2 regions of the Serratia sp. PL7 genome follow, and region 1 is predicted to be linked to the other one. Evidence: riboswitches for the same ligand, from Rfam matches in the RefSeq annotation. Region 1 holds a riboswitch; the other holds the start of a gene.
The links. A riboswitch is a leader RNA that binds a small molecule or an ion and turns the genes downstream of it on or off. The one in region 1 is predicted to bind FMN.
Positions count from the first base shown of each region.

Region 2: linked by a shared signal. The riboswitch ahead of ribB (3,4-dihydroxy-2-butanone-4-phosphate synthase) and the one ahead of ribB (3,4-dihydroxy-2-butanone-4-phosphate synthase) in region 1 are both predicted to bind FMN.

Region 1 is NZ_CAMFLB010000022.1:80,305-83,775, forward strand. Features, by position in the region: gene yjeH (L-methionine/branched-chain amino acid transporter) at 1-735, shown strand, start outside; gene ubiK (ubiquinone biosynthesis accessory factor UbiK) at 765-1,040, opposite strand; FMN riboswitch at 1,188-1,349, shown strand; gene ribB (3,4-dihydroxy-2-butanone-4-phosphate synthase) at 1,461-2,114, shown strand; gene zupT (zinc transporter ZupT) at 2,173-2,940, opposite strand; gene ygiD (4,5-DOPA dioxygenase extradiol) at 3,148-3,471, shown strand, end outside.
Region 2 is NZ_CAMFLB010000003.1:166,791-170,261, forward strand. Features, by position in the region: gene N6G83_RS18870 (alkaline phosphatase) at 1-1,060, shown strand, start outside; gene ribB (3,4-dihydroxy-2-butanone-4-phosphate synthase) at 1,114-1,767, opposite strand; FMN riboswitch at 1,877-2,037, opposite strand; gene ubiK (ubiquinone biosynthesis accessory factor UbiK) at 2,185-2,460, shown strand; gene hldE (bifunctional D-glycero-beta-D-manno-heptose-7-phosphate kinase/D-glycero-beta-D-manno-heptose 1-phosphate adenylyltransferase HldE) at 2,522-3,471, opposite strand, start outside.

The DNA of each region.
Region 1 (3,471 bases):
CCATGGCCTGCGGTCAGCGATATTTCTCCTCCTAATATGTTCCACGCGTTGGCGGTGATGTTCTGGTGCTTTGTCGGGCTGGAGGCTTTTGCTCATCTGGCGACCGAGTTTCGCCATCCAGAGCGGGACTTTCCGCGCGCGTTAATGCTTGGGCTGTTGGTGGCGGGGGCGGTCTATTGGGGCTGTACCGTAGCCGTGCTGCACTTCCATGCTTACGGCGAACATCAGGCGGCGGCCGCTTCGTTGCCGGGGATCGTGGTGCAACTGTTTGGCGAACATGCGCTGTGGATTGCCTGCATCATCGGCTATCTGGCCTGTTTTGCCAGCGTGAATATCTACACCCAGAGCTTTGCCCGCCTGGTCTGGTCTCAGGCCCAGGAAAAGCCTGCTAGCGGTTTAGCCAAACTCTCCGCGGGCCAGGTGCCGGTCAATGCATTGAGCGCGGTGGTCGGTTGCTGTCTGCTGTTCACTTTACTGATCTATACCCTGAAGCTGCCACTGGATACGCTGCTGGTATACGCCAATGGCATTTTCGTGCTGATTTATCTGCTGTGTATGTTGGCGGGTTGGCGGATCTTGCAGGGGCGTTCGCGGTTGATGGCGATCGTTGGCTCCGCGTTGTGCTTGTTATTACTGGTGATTATCGGCTGGAAAAGCCTGTATGCGTTGGCGATGTTGGTGCTGATCTGGTTGGTGCTGCCGCGTAAAACGCAGGCAGTGGTCTCCAAGCAATAAGGGCGCACTGGTGCGCCCCTTACAACAACTTATTCGTCTGCTGGCTTGGCTACCGGCGCGGTATTCAGCTTGCCTTCCAGTTCGGTCAGACGCTGTTCCAGCAATGCCAGCTTTTCACGGGTGCGCAGCAGGACCTGGGTCTGCACGTCAAATTCTTCGCGGTTAACCAGATCCAGACGGGTCAACTGCGCTTGCAGTACCTGACGGATTTTTTTCTCAACGTCTTCCCCGAATTCACGTACGCCTTTAGGCATCGACTCTTGGACCTGGCGTGCGATCTGTTCAATTTTTTTCGGGTCAATCATGGCGTTTCCCTTTCTGATATTTGGTGGCTGATGCTTAGTGTAATGCGAGTTGCTCGCCGGATAAACTATTACCGTATTTGCTGCGCGATCCCTCATTACGCGACCGGATGGCTTGAAACACTAAAGCGATGGGGTTATAGTCGAGATGCTTATTCTCAGGGCGGGGTGCAAGTCCCCACCGGCGGTAAATCACCATTCACGGTGAAAGCCCGCGAGCGCTCAACCTATCTCTCAGGAGTGGGTTAGAGGTCAGCAGATCCGGTGTAATTCCGGGGCCGACGGTTATAGTCCGGATGGGAGAGAGTAACGACACCTGTCGGGCGTATGCCCCGCTTGCGTTATTTTTTTGGCTATTGGCATAGCCACTCCTCAAGATCGCCCTGGTTCTGGTAATCCATAATTTTAATGAGGTTTTTTACCATGAATCAGACTCTACTTTCAGATTTCGGCACGCCGGAAGAACGCGTTGAACGCGCTCTTGATGCATTGCGCAACGGCCGCGGTGTAATGGTGCTTGATGATGAAAACCGTGAAAACGAAGGTGACATGATCTTCGCCGCAGAAACCATGACCGTTGAACAGATGGCGCTGACCATTCGCCACGGTAGCGGCATTGTTTGCCTGTGTATCACTGAAGATCGCCGCCAGCAGCTTGAGCTGCCGATGATGGTCACCAACAACTCCAGTCAGTTCCAGACCGCCTTTACCGTGACGATTGAAGCGGCGCAGGGCGTGACCACTGGCGTATCGGCTAGCGATCGCCTGACGACTATCCGTGCAGCCATTGCAGACGGTGCCAAGCCAAGCGATCTGAACCGCCCAGGCCATGTGTTCCCGCTGCGTGCTCAGCCTGGTGGCGTATTGAACCGCCGTGGCCACACCGAAGCGACCATCGATCTGGTTTCAATGGCCGGTTTCAAACCCGCTGGCGTACTGTGCGAGTTGACTAACGATGACGGCAGCATGGCGCATGCGCCAGAAGTGATCACCTTTGCCAAGCAGCATGACATGGTGGTGCTGACTATCGAAGATCTGGTGGCCTATCGCCAGTCACGCGAAAAGAAAGCCAGCTGAGTTGCTGACTGAAGTGAAAAAGCCGCTGATGAAGCGGCTTTTTTGTGCTTAAAATTCTTTAGCCGATACCGCCGCTTTGCAACAGCGTCAGGCTAAACCCCATCACCGCCATGCCGCACAGCACGCCGTAGCTTGGATTATTGTGTGGGTCGATCTCTTTGGCCAATGGCATCAGTTCATCTACCGACAGTGCCACCATAATCCCGGCCACCGCAGCCATAATCGACGCCATCACTACCGGTGAAACCATCGGGCCGAGCACCAGGAAGGCCAGCACGCCACCCAGAATTTCTGCCATTCCGGAGATCCCAGACCACAGTAGCGCTTTGGTTTTAGAGCCGGTTGCCGCATATACCGGCCCGGCGACTGCCAACCCTTCTGGAATATTGTGGATGGCGACCGCGAGCGCAATGCCCATCCCCAGTTCCAGATCGGCGCTGGCGGTGACAAAGGTGGCAATCCCTTCCGGGAAATTGTGCAGGCTGATGCCAAGCGTCAGCAGCATGGCGGTGCGTTTAAGGTTATGGGGCTTGATGGGTTTTTGCACCAGGTCTTGTGGGTGCTGGTGTGGCAGCATGCGATCCAGCGCAAAGTAGCCTAACAGCCCGAGCATAAACATGCCGTAGCCAAGCATGGGCGACATGCCGACGGTGTGCAGCGCAGCGGGCAGCATTTCCATCAATGAAATTAACAGCATAATCCCTGCGGCAAAGCCGAGCGCAAACGCCAGCAGGCGGTTGGAGGGCTTCTGGCCAATAATGCCGAGCAGGGCACCGACAAAGGTAGCGCCTCCGGCTAACAAGGTCAGGATCAGCGGTACAGACATGCATTCTCCTTGTATGCTAATAATATTTATCAGTTTCTGATACTAACAGAGCCAAGCCATAAATCGAGTGGATTTGGCTGATGGTTTCAATCGTTCCTGCCATTCAAATTTCTTGAAGATCACCATCAGGGTTATCCGGCTGCCTTGGTAAGGCAAACAGCGTAATGTAGTCAGCAGAACACTTGTCACGCTAACCAAGGATATTTTATGACCACCTCTCGTATGCCTGCACTCTTTCTTGGCCACGGAAGCCCGATGAACGTGCTGGAAGAAAACCGCTATACCCAGGCCTGGCGTGCGTTGGGTGAGCAATTACCACGGCCAAAGGCAATCGTTGCTGTGTCTGCCCACTGGTACACTCGTGGGACGGCAGTGACGGCGATGGAACACCCAAAAACCATTCACGATTTTGGCGGCTTCCCGCAGGCGCTGTTTGATACACAGTATCCGGCACCGGGTTCACCAGAGCTGGCGGCAGAGCTGCAAAGCCTGTTGGCGCCGGCGCAGGTGATTGCCGATACCAGCGAATGG
Region 2 (3,471 bases), on a different contig from region 1:
GCTCTGGGAGATGGCCGCAACGCTCGGCATGGCCACCGGCGCCGTGACAACCGCGACCATTACCCACGCCACGCCGGGCGCCACCTATGCCCATATCGCCAACCGCGACTGGGAGTCTGACGCCAAAATGCCGGCGGACGCCCTGGCCGCAGGCTGCCGCGACATCGCGCGCCAGCTGGTGGAAATGAAATACGGCAACGGCCTGAACGTGGCGATGGGCGGTGGGCGCGCCAACTTCCTGCCCGACAGCGTGAGCGATCCGGAATATCCCGGCAAAACAGGCGCCAGAAAGGATGGCCGCGACCTGACGCAGGCCTGGCTGCAGCGCTACGGCGAGCGTGGGCAATACGTATGGAATCAGGCACAGTTCGATAAAATCGAGCCGGGTAAGGTCGACCACCTGTTGGCCCTGTTCGAGCCATCACACATGAACTTCGAGCACGATCGACGGCAAGACGCGGCGGGAGAACCTTCACTGGCAGAGATGACCGGCAAGGCCATCGATATTCTGGCCAAGAACCCCGAAGGCTACCTGCTGCTGGTGGAGGGTGGACGCATCGATCACGGCAGCCACAACGGTAACGCCTACCGTACGCTGAGCGACGCGGTCGCCCTGAACGAGGCGGTGAAAACCATCGTCGGCAAGGTCAACCTGGACGAAACGCTGGTGATCGTGACCGGCGATCACAGCCACACGCTGACCATCGCCGGCTATGCCAAGCGCGGCAATCCTATCCTCGGCATTTCCGTCGGCGTCGACGGTAAACCTCGGCTGGGCAGCGACGGCAAGCCCTACACCACCCTCGGTTTCGCCAACGGCCCCGGCGGCACAATCCCGCTGGCCGAGCGCCCGGCATTGACCATGGAGCAAACCACCGCGCCCGACTTTATTCAGCCGGCACTGGTGCCGCTGAAAAGCGAGACGCACGGCGGGGAAGATCTCGGCATCTACGCCATCGGCCCCTGGGCGCATCTGTTCCAGGGTACGGTTGAGGAGAACTACACCTTCCACGTGATGAATTACGCCAGCCGCATCGGCGAACGCCTGTCAAAACGGTAGCCACAAAAAAAGCCGCGTAACGCGGCTTTTTTATCGTTGAAAGCGGCCGGCTATCAGCTGGCTTTTTTCTCGTGCGCCTGGCGGTAGGCCACCAGATCTTCGATGGTCAGCACTACCATGTCGTGCTGTTTGGCGAAGGTAATCACTTCCGGTGCATGCGCCATGCTGCCATCGTCGTTGGTCAGTTCACACAGCACGCCGGCAGGTTTGAAACCGGCCATGGAGACCAGATCGATGGTCGCTTCGGTGTGGCCGCGACGGCTCAGCACGCCGCCCGGCTGCGCACGCAGCGGGAACACGTGGCCCGGACGGTTCAGGTCGCTCGGCTTGGCGCTGTCTGCCACCGCCGCGCGGATGGTGGTCAGGCGATCGGAAGCGGAAACCCCGGTGGTCACGCCCTGCGCCGCTTCGATGGTCACGGTGAAGGCGGTCTGGAACTGGCTGGAGTTGTTGGTCACCATCATCGGCAGCTCAAGCTGCTGACGGCGTTCTTCGGTGATGCACAGGCACACGATACCGCTGCCGTGGCGAATGGTCAGCGCCATCTGCTCAACGGTCATGGTTTCCGCGGCGAAGATCATGTCACCTTCGTTTTCACGATTTTCATCATCGAGCACCATTACGCCGCGCCCGTTGCGCAGTGCGTCAATCGCGCGTTCAACGCGTTCTGTCGGCGTGCCGAAGTCTGAAAGTAGCGTCTGATTCATGGTAAAAAACCTCATTAAAAATTATGGATTACCAGAACCAGGGCGATCTTGAGGAGTAGCTAGCAATAGCTAAAAAAATAACGCAAGCGGGCGCATGCCCGGCAGATACCGTTACTCTCTCCCATCCGGACTATAACCGTCGGCCCCGGAATTACACCGGATCTGCTGACCTCTAACCGGCCTTTACAGGCTGGCTGAGCGCTCGCGGGCTTTCACCGTAGAAGGTGATTTACCGCCGGTGGGGACTTTCACCCCGCCCTGAGAATAAGCAAGATGACTATAACGCTAATGGATAGACAGGGCAATTGGCAAAAGCACAATTCGGCCACGCGCGGCGAATGCGCTTAATGGTGTTTATCCGGCGGGCAACTCGCATTACACTAAGCGGCAGCTATTAAACTCTGAAAGGGATACGCCATGATTGACCCGAAAAAAATCGAACAAATCGCACGCCAGGTTCATGAGTCCATGCCTAAAGGCGTTCGTGAATTCGGGGAAGACGTTGAGAAAAAAATCCGTCAGGTCCTGCAATCGCAGTTGACCCGCCTGGATTTGGTTAACCGCGAAGAGTTCGACGTGCAGACTCAGGTGCTGTTGCGCACCCGCGAGAAGCTGGCGCTGTTGGAACAGCGCATGGCCGAGCTGGAAAGCAAACTGAGCACGGCGCCGGCAGCCAAGCAGGAAGACGAATAATTCCCGCCAAGGGCGCGCACCTGTATGAACCGCGCGCCCTTGTTCTTTAGATTACCCGGCGTTAGCCGCGCCCGTCTTTAATCGCTTTGATGATGTTGGTGGTCGACAGGCCGTCTTCAAAGTTCAACACTTTGACATCGCCGCCGTTGGCCCACACTTCCGCACTGCCGGCAATCTCTTCCGGTTTGTAATCGCCGCCTTTCACCAGCAGATCCGGCAGAATGTCGGCGATCAAGCGCTGCGGCGTGTCCTCTTCGAACGGCACCACCCAATCCACCGCTTCCAGCGCGCCCAGTACAATCATGCGGTTCTCCAGCGCGTTGACCGGGCGTGTTTCCCCTTTCAGGCGCTTGGTCGACGCATCGCTGTTCACCGCCACGATCAGGCGATCGCCCAGCTTGCGGGCGTTGGCCAGATAAGAGACGTGGCCGGCATGCAAAATGTCGAAGATGCCGTTGGTCATCACCACTTTTTCGCCGCGCTGACGCGCCTGCGCGACGGCATGCTTCAACTGCGCTTCGGTCATCACGCCAAAACCGGTTTCGGCGCGGCCACGCACCGCGTTTTCCAGCTCGATCGGTGACACGGTGGAGGTACCGAGCTTGCCCACCACCACGCCGGCGGCAGCGTTGGCCAGGAAACAGGACTCTTCCAGCGAGTTACCGGCGGCCAGCGAGGCGGCCAGCACACCGATCACGGTGTCGCCGGCGCCGGTCACATCAAACACTTCCTGCGCCTGGGTCGGCAAGTGCAGCGGTTCAACGCCCGGCTGCAACAGCGTCATGCCGTGTTCTGAACGGGTAACCAGCAGCGCCGACAGCTCGAAATCCGCCACCAGCTTCATGCCGCGTTCCACCAATTCCGCTTCATCCTTGCAGTGGCCCACCACCGCTTCGAACTCGGACAGGTTCGGCGTCAGCAGCGTCGCGCCGCGATAGCGCTCGAAATCGGACCCTTTCGGATCGATCAGCACCGGCACCTTGGCGGCGCGCGCCAGTTGGATCATGCCCT